2 linked regions of the Azoarcus olearius genome follow. The protein of the gene in region 1 binds, or shares a complex with, the protein of each later gene. Links are inferred from orthologs where the notes say so. Each region holds a gene or a part of one and is shown on either strand. Other genes may lie near its edges.

Region 1 (3,014 bases):
GCGCAGGGCACGGAGAATCTCGGCGGAGACCTCCACCGGGCTCTTGACGCCCTGCACCGTGCGCAGCCGGACCATGCCCGGTGCGTCTTCGAAGTCGTAGGGCATGGCCTCGACGTAGGCGACGTCCTTCAGGCCGCGACCCATGAAGCGTTTGGCCGAGACGATGGTGTTCTTCGGATCGGTGGCCTGAAAGGGGGCCGCCGCGTGACCGACCTGAACGGCGCCGTCCGCGCGGTAGCGGACGATGGACGGCAGCATCGCGCGGCCCTCCTCGTCAGCAAGGCACACCGACAACCCGTTGCGGACGGTGGCGACCAAGGAGTTCGTCGTGCCGAGGTCGATCCCCACCGCGAGGCGGTGTTTGTGGGGCTCGGCGGACATGCCTGGTTCGGCGATTTGGAGCAGAGCCATGCTTTACGCGCCCATCTAGTTTTCGAGCGCCTCAAGGGCGTCGTCGATCTCGTGTTGTAGTTTCTCGATGAACATCAGGCGCCGCACGGTTTCGGCGGCCGCGGGGTAATCACCCGCATCATCGAGCGCGTCGGCGAGTCCGGCGTGCACCTCGCGCGAATGCTGGCGCAGGCGCAGATGAAGCTGCTCCAGCTCATCCACCTCGCCGGCCGCGCGAGCTTCCTCCACCGCTTCGCGCCACTCCATCTGCTCCATCAGGAACTCGGGCGACATCGCGGTGTTGGTGTCGACGGCCGCATCGACGCCGGCGAGTTCGAGCAGATACTGCGCGCGGCTCAGCGGTTTGCGCAGCACGCGAAAACCTTCATTGACCCGTGTGGCCCACTGCATCGACCTCCGCTTCTCGACGTCCGGCAGGTGGGCGAAGCGGTCCGGGTGGACCTCGCCCTGCAGGCCGTGCCACGCCGCCTCCAGCGCCGACTCGTCGATGCGAAAGCGGCGCGGCATCCCGAACAGCGAGAAGTAATCCTGCTGCAGATCGATGGCCATGCGTTCAGACGTTAAAGCTCTCGCCGCAACCGCAGGCGTCTTTCACGTTCGGGTTGTTGAACTTGAAGCCTTCGTTCAGGCCCTCGCGCACGAAGTCCAGCTCGGTGCCGTCGATGTAGGGCAGGCTCTTCGGATCGACGATCACCTGCACGCCGTGGCTCTCGAAGACCAGGTCCTCGTCCTGCTTCTCATCGACGAACTCCAGCTTGTAGGCCATGCCGGAACAGCCCGAGGTACGCACCCCAAGACGGATTCCCAGGCCCTTGCCACGCTTGGCGATGAAATTCGCGACGTGCTTGGCCGCGCTTTGAGAAAGCGTCACTCCCATGCTCGACTCTCCTGTGATGGTCAGGCTTCGTGCTTCTTCTTGTAGTCCGCCACCGCGGCCTTGATCGCGTCTTCGGCCAGGATGGAACAATGGATCTTCACCGGCGGCAAAGCCAGTTCTTCGGCGATCTGGGTGTTCTTGATCTCCAGCGCCTGGTCCAGCGTCTTGCCCTTCACCCATTCGGTGACCAGCGAGGACGAGGCGATGGCCGAGCCGCAGCCGTAGGTCTTGAACTTCGCGTCTTCGATCACGCCGTCCTTGCCGACCTTGATCTGCAGCTTCATCACGTCGCCGCACGCGGGCGCGCCAACCATGCCGGTGGCCACGCCTTCGTCGTCCTTGCCGAAGGAGCCGACGTTGCGGGGGTTTTCGTAGTGGTCCAGAAGTTTGTCGCTGTATGCCATTTTGCTTCTCCTGCTTGGGGTTGCGGGCGGCTTAGTGAGCGGCCCACTGCACGGTGTTCAAATCCACGCCCTCCTGCACCATCTCCCACAGCGGGGAGAGTTCGCGCAGCTTGCCGATCTTCTTGTGGAGCAGATCGATGGCGTAGTCGATTTCTTCTTCGGTGGTGAAGCGGCCGATCGTGAAGCGGATCGAGCTGTGGGCGAGTTCATCGTCACGACCCAGCGCCCGCAGCACGTAGGACGGCTCCAGGCTCGCAGACGTACAGGCCGAGCCGGACGACACCGCGATGTCCTTGATCGCCATGATCAAGGATTCGCCCTCGACGTAGGCGAACGAGATGTTGAGGTTGTGCGGCACGCGGTGCTCCACATCGCCATTGACGTAGGTCGCGTCGATATCGGTCAGGCCGTTCAACAGCTTGTCGCGCAGGCGGCGGATACGGCCGTTCTCCTCGGCCATTTCTTCGCGGGCGATGCGGAAGGCCTCGCCCATGCCGACGATCTGGTGCGTGGCCAGCGTGCCCGAGCGCAGGCCGCGTTCGTGGCCGCCACCATGCATCTGCGCCTCCAGACGCACCCGCGGCTTGCGGCGCACGTACAGCGCGCCGATGCCTTTCGGGCCGTAGGTCTTGTGTGCCGAAAAGCTCATCAGGTCCACCTTGAGCTTGGCAAGGTCGATCTCGACCTTGCCGGTAGCCTGGGCGGCGTCCACATGAAACACGATGCCCTTTTCGCGGCAGATCTCGCCGATCTCGGCGATCGGCTGGATCACACCGATTTCGTTGTTGACGAACATCACCGACACCACGGTGGTGTCCGGGCGCAGCGCCGCCTTGAAGGCTTCCAGGTCGATCAGGCCGTTTTCCTGGACGTCGAGGTAGGTCGCCTCGAAGCCTTCGCGCTCGAGTTCGCGCACCGTATCCAGCACCGCCTTGTGCTCGGTCTTGAGGGTGATGACGTGCTTGCCCTTGCTGCGGTAAAAGTGCGCGGCGCCCTTGATCGCGAGATTGTTCGACTCGGTCGCCCCGGAGGTCCACACGATTTCCTTCGGGTCGGCGTTCACCAACTTCGCCACCTCGTCGCGCGCCTCTTCAACCGCGCGCTCCGCCTCCCAGCCAAAGGCGTGCGAACGGCTCGCCGGGTTGCCGAAGTGTTCGGTCAGCCACGGAATCATCTTCGCCGCCACGCGCGGGTCGACCGGCGTCGTCGCCGAGTAGTCGAGGTAGATCGGAAACTTCAACATGGGGTCACTCCGTTAGCGATTCGTCTTTTCATGTCAGACCGCAAGCGCGGTCATTTGTCTCAGTTCTGCCGCAAGCACG
Region 2 (3,314 bases), 1.9 Mb from region 1 along the record:
GACCGCGCTCGGCGATGCCGCCGCGCGGCAGTTGGCCAACGCGACCAAGACCACCGCCCAGCTGTCCACGATCAGCCCGCGCTGGCTGACCCACCTGCTGCAGTGGCTGCCGGTCGAAGCCGGTATCTACCGCCTCAACACCGTCAAGAATCCGCGCGACGTGCGGGTCGCGTGCTCGCAGCGCGACGAATCCGAGCTGCCGCAGACCTTCGTCGATTACGACGAGGCGCCGCGCGAATACTTCCTCAACGCGGTCACCACCATCCTCGACGTGCATACGCGCGTCTCCGATCTCTATTCCAGCCCGCACGACCAGATCAAGGAACAGCTCCGGCTCACGATCGAGACCATCAAGGAGCGCCAGGAGTCCGAGCTGATCAACAACCCGGACTACGGCCTGCTGGCGAATGTGGCCGACGAGCAGATCATCTCGACGCTGACCGGCGCGCCGACGCCGGACGACCTCGACGAGTTGCTGACCAAGGTGTGGAAGGAGCCGGCCTTCTTCCTGACCCACCCGCTGGCGATCGCCGCCTTCGGCCGTGAATGCACCCGCCGCGGCGTGCCGCCGCCCACGGTGTCGCTGTTCGGCGCGCAGTTCCTCACCTGGCGCGGCATTCCGCTGATCCCGTCGGACAAGGTGCCGGTCGATGGCGGCAAGACCAAGATCCTGCTGCTGCGTGTGGGCGAGAAGCGCCAGGGCGTGGTGGGCCTGTTCCAGCCGGGGCTGGTGGGCGAGCAGTCGCCCGGGCTGTCGGTCCGCTTCATGGGCATCAACCGCAACGCCATCGCGTCCTACCTGATCTCGCTCTACTGCTCGCTGGCCGTGCTGGTGCCGGATGCCCTGGCGGTTCTCGATGACGTGGAGGTCGGCAAGTACCATGACTATCCCGACACCTACAAGTAAGGGCGCCGAGGGTCTGTCCGGCGCGCCGCTGCCGGATCTGCCCGACGAGGCCACGCTCGGCGCGCTCGCCTCGGCGTTCTTTCGCGCGCTGCCCGGTGCCGCGCTGCCGCCGGCCGACCCCGTGCGGGCGCAGGTGGCGTCGGCGCCCGAACTGAGCCTTGCCCAGGGCGGCTCGCGGTTGGCGCCGGCCCCGGTGGCGTCCGATCCGGTCGACCCGGTTGGCGGCGCGGGGGCCTTCGGTGTGCCGCAAGCCTATGCTGCCGCGCTGCCGCAGGTTGCGCCGCCGCAGGTGCCGGCCGGTGTGGCCGAGGGGCTGCCGCTGGCGGTGCCGGGTTCGCCGTATTACTTCATCGGAGAGGCGAGCCCGTATCTGCAGGCCGGCGCGGCCCCCGCGTTACCGGAAAACCGCGTCGTGGCGCGCAGCTTCGGGCTGCCGGGCGAGGGCGAGCTGAAGGCGCTGCTGGCGGAGATTGCCGCCGGACGGCCCTTGGCGGATGCGCCGGAGGCGGACCCGGGCGGCCGCTTCTACTTCATCGACGCGGCGAAGGTGCCGGCGGCGGAGCCGAGCGCGCGGGCGCCGTTCGACGTCAATGCGGTGCGGCGCGACTTTCCCATCCTGCAGGAGCGGGTGAACGGCAAGCCGCTGGTGTGGTTCGACAACGCCGCGACCACCCACAAGCCGCAGGCGGTGATCGACCGGCTGGCCCATTTCTACGCCCACGAAAACTCCAATATCCACCGTGCCGCGCACGAACTGGCGGCGCGCGCCACCGACGCCTACGAGGCGGCGCGGCAGAAGGTGCAGCGCTTCCTTGGCGCGGGTTCGGCGGACGAGATCATCTTCGTGCGCGGCGCCACCGAAGCGATCAACCTGGTGGCGAAGACCTGGGGCGTGCAGAACATCGGCGAGGGCGACGAAATCGTGGTGTCGCTGCTCGAACACCACGCCAACATCGTGCCGTGGCAGCAGCTTGCAGCCCAGGTCGGCGCCACGATCCGAGTGATTCCGGTAGACGACAATGGCCAGCTGAAGCTCGACGAGTTGCAGAAGCTGCTCAATCCGCGCACCCGGCTGGTGTCGGTGACGCAGGTGTCGAACGCGCTCGGCACCGTGACGCCGATCAAGCAGGTCATCGACATGGCCCATGCTGCCGGCGCCAGGGTGCTGGTGGATGGAGCGCAATCGGTGTCGCACATGCGGGTGAACGTGCAGGCGCTGGATGCGGACTTCTTCGTGTTCTCGGGCCACAAGATCTTCGGCCCGACGGGCATCGGCGTGGTGTACGGCAAGGCCGCGCTGCTGGAGCAGATGCCCCCTTGGCAGGGCGGCGGCAACATGATCGCGGACGTCACCTTCGAGCGCACGCTGTTCCAGCCCGCGCCCAACAAGTTCGAGGCCGGCACCGGCAACATCGCCGACGCGGTCGGACTGGGGGCGGCGCTGGACTACGTGGAGCGCATCGGGCTGGAGAATATCGCGAGCTACGAGCACGACCTGCTGGTCTATGCGACGCGCGGGCTGTCGTCGATCGCCGGGGTACGCCTGATCGGCACCGCCGCGGACAAGGCCAGCGTGGCGTCCTTCGTGCTCGCCGGGTATTCCACCGAGGAAGTGGGCCGCGCCCTCAACGAGGAAGGCATTGCGGTGCGCTCCGGCCACCACTGCGCGCAGCCCATCCTGCGCCGCTTCGGGGTCGAAACCACGGTGCGGCCGTCGCTGGCGTTCTACAACACCTGCGAGGAAATCGACCGCATGCTCGCGGTGGTGCGCCGTCTGGCGCGCGGCAAGGGCCGGGTGGGCGCCTGAGGCCCGCCCGTGCGCGGCGCCACGCCGGCCGCTGCGCACGGGTGCTGGACGCTGCACCGCGTCATCGCTAATATCCGCGCCTTCATTGGGGAGTAGCCGCCCTTCACCGTGGTGAAGGGGCTTGCGTCAACACACTTGGCCGTCCGGCCATGGCGCAGGCGGTTCCTGGACTTGGCAAGACCTTTGATCACGATGCCTCTGGTATGGCCGGGGAGGCGCGTGGTCATCGGTTGTACCGGCCAGGGATCATCACTGCATGGAAGCTTTCCTCGTCTCCACCAGCATCGTTGCGCTCGCCGAGATCGGCGACAAGACGCAACTGCTCGCCTTCATCCTCGCCGCCAAGTTCCGCAAGCCCTGGCCCATCGTGCTCGGCATCCTGGTTGCCACGCTGGCCAACCACGCCGGCGCCGGTGCGCTCGGCAGTTTCGTCACCTCGCTGGTGTCGCCGGAAGTCATGCGCTGGGTGCTCGGCCTGTCCTTCATCGGCATGGCGATCTGGACGCTGATTCCCGACAAGTTCGAGGAAGACGACGCCACCTTCGCCCGCTTCGGCGTGTTCGGCACCACGCTGATCGCCTTCTTCCTCGCCGAAATGGG

The links.
Region 2: the proteins of iscU (region 1) and dqs_RS01880 are in contact, whole or in part, in a solved structure (PDB 5XT5), measured with the Bacillus subtilis proteins. The link is inferred for Azoarcus olearius from one-to-one orthologs.

The regions. Positions count from the first base shown.
Region 1 is NZ_CP016210.1:2,316,519-2,319,532, forward strand. Bases 1-2,699 are described here. They hold iscU (Fe-S cluster assembly scaffold IscU), read right to left. Parts: upstream 1,693-2,699; coding sequence 1,309-1,692; downstream 1-1,308. Other genes in these bases: hscA (Fe-S protein assembly chaperone HscA), read right to left, coding at 1-411; hscB (Fe-S protein assembly co-chaperone HscB), read right to left, coding at 427-960; iscA (iron-sulfur cluster assembly protein IscA), read right to left, coding at 965-1,288; dqs_RS10665 (IscS subfamily cysteine desulfurase), read right to left, coding at 1,724-2,699. Also shown: more of dqs_RS10665, read right to left, coding at 2,700-2,935; dqs_RS10670 (cysteine desulfurase family protein), read right to left, coding at 2,969-3,014. UniProt on the Bacillus subtilis protein: Part of the SUF-like system that mediates the biosynthesis of iron-sulfur (Fe-S) clusters. Acts as a sulfurtransferase and thus transfers sulfur from SufS to SufB.
Region 2 is NZ_CP016210.1:403,298-406,611, forward strand. Bases 299-3,297 are described here. They hold dqs_RS01880 (family 2A encapsulin nanocompartment cargo protein cysteine desulfurase), read left to right. Parts: upstream 299-881; coding sequence 882-2,714; downstream 2,715-3,297. Other genes in these bases: dqs_RS01875 (family 2A encapsulin nanocompartment shell protein), read left to right, coding at 299-907; dqs_RS01885 (TMEM165/GDT1 family protein), read left to right, coding at 2,971-3,297. Outside these bases: more of dqs_RS01875, read left to right, coding at 1-298; more of dqs_RS01885, read left to right, coding at 3,298-3,314. UniProt on the Bacillus subtilis protein: Type II cysteine desulfurase that acts as the initial step in the SUF-like Fe-S cluster assembly pathway.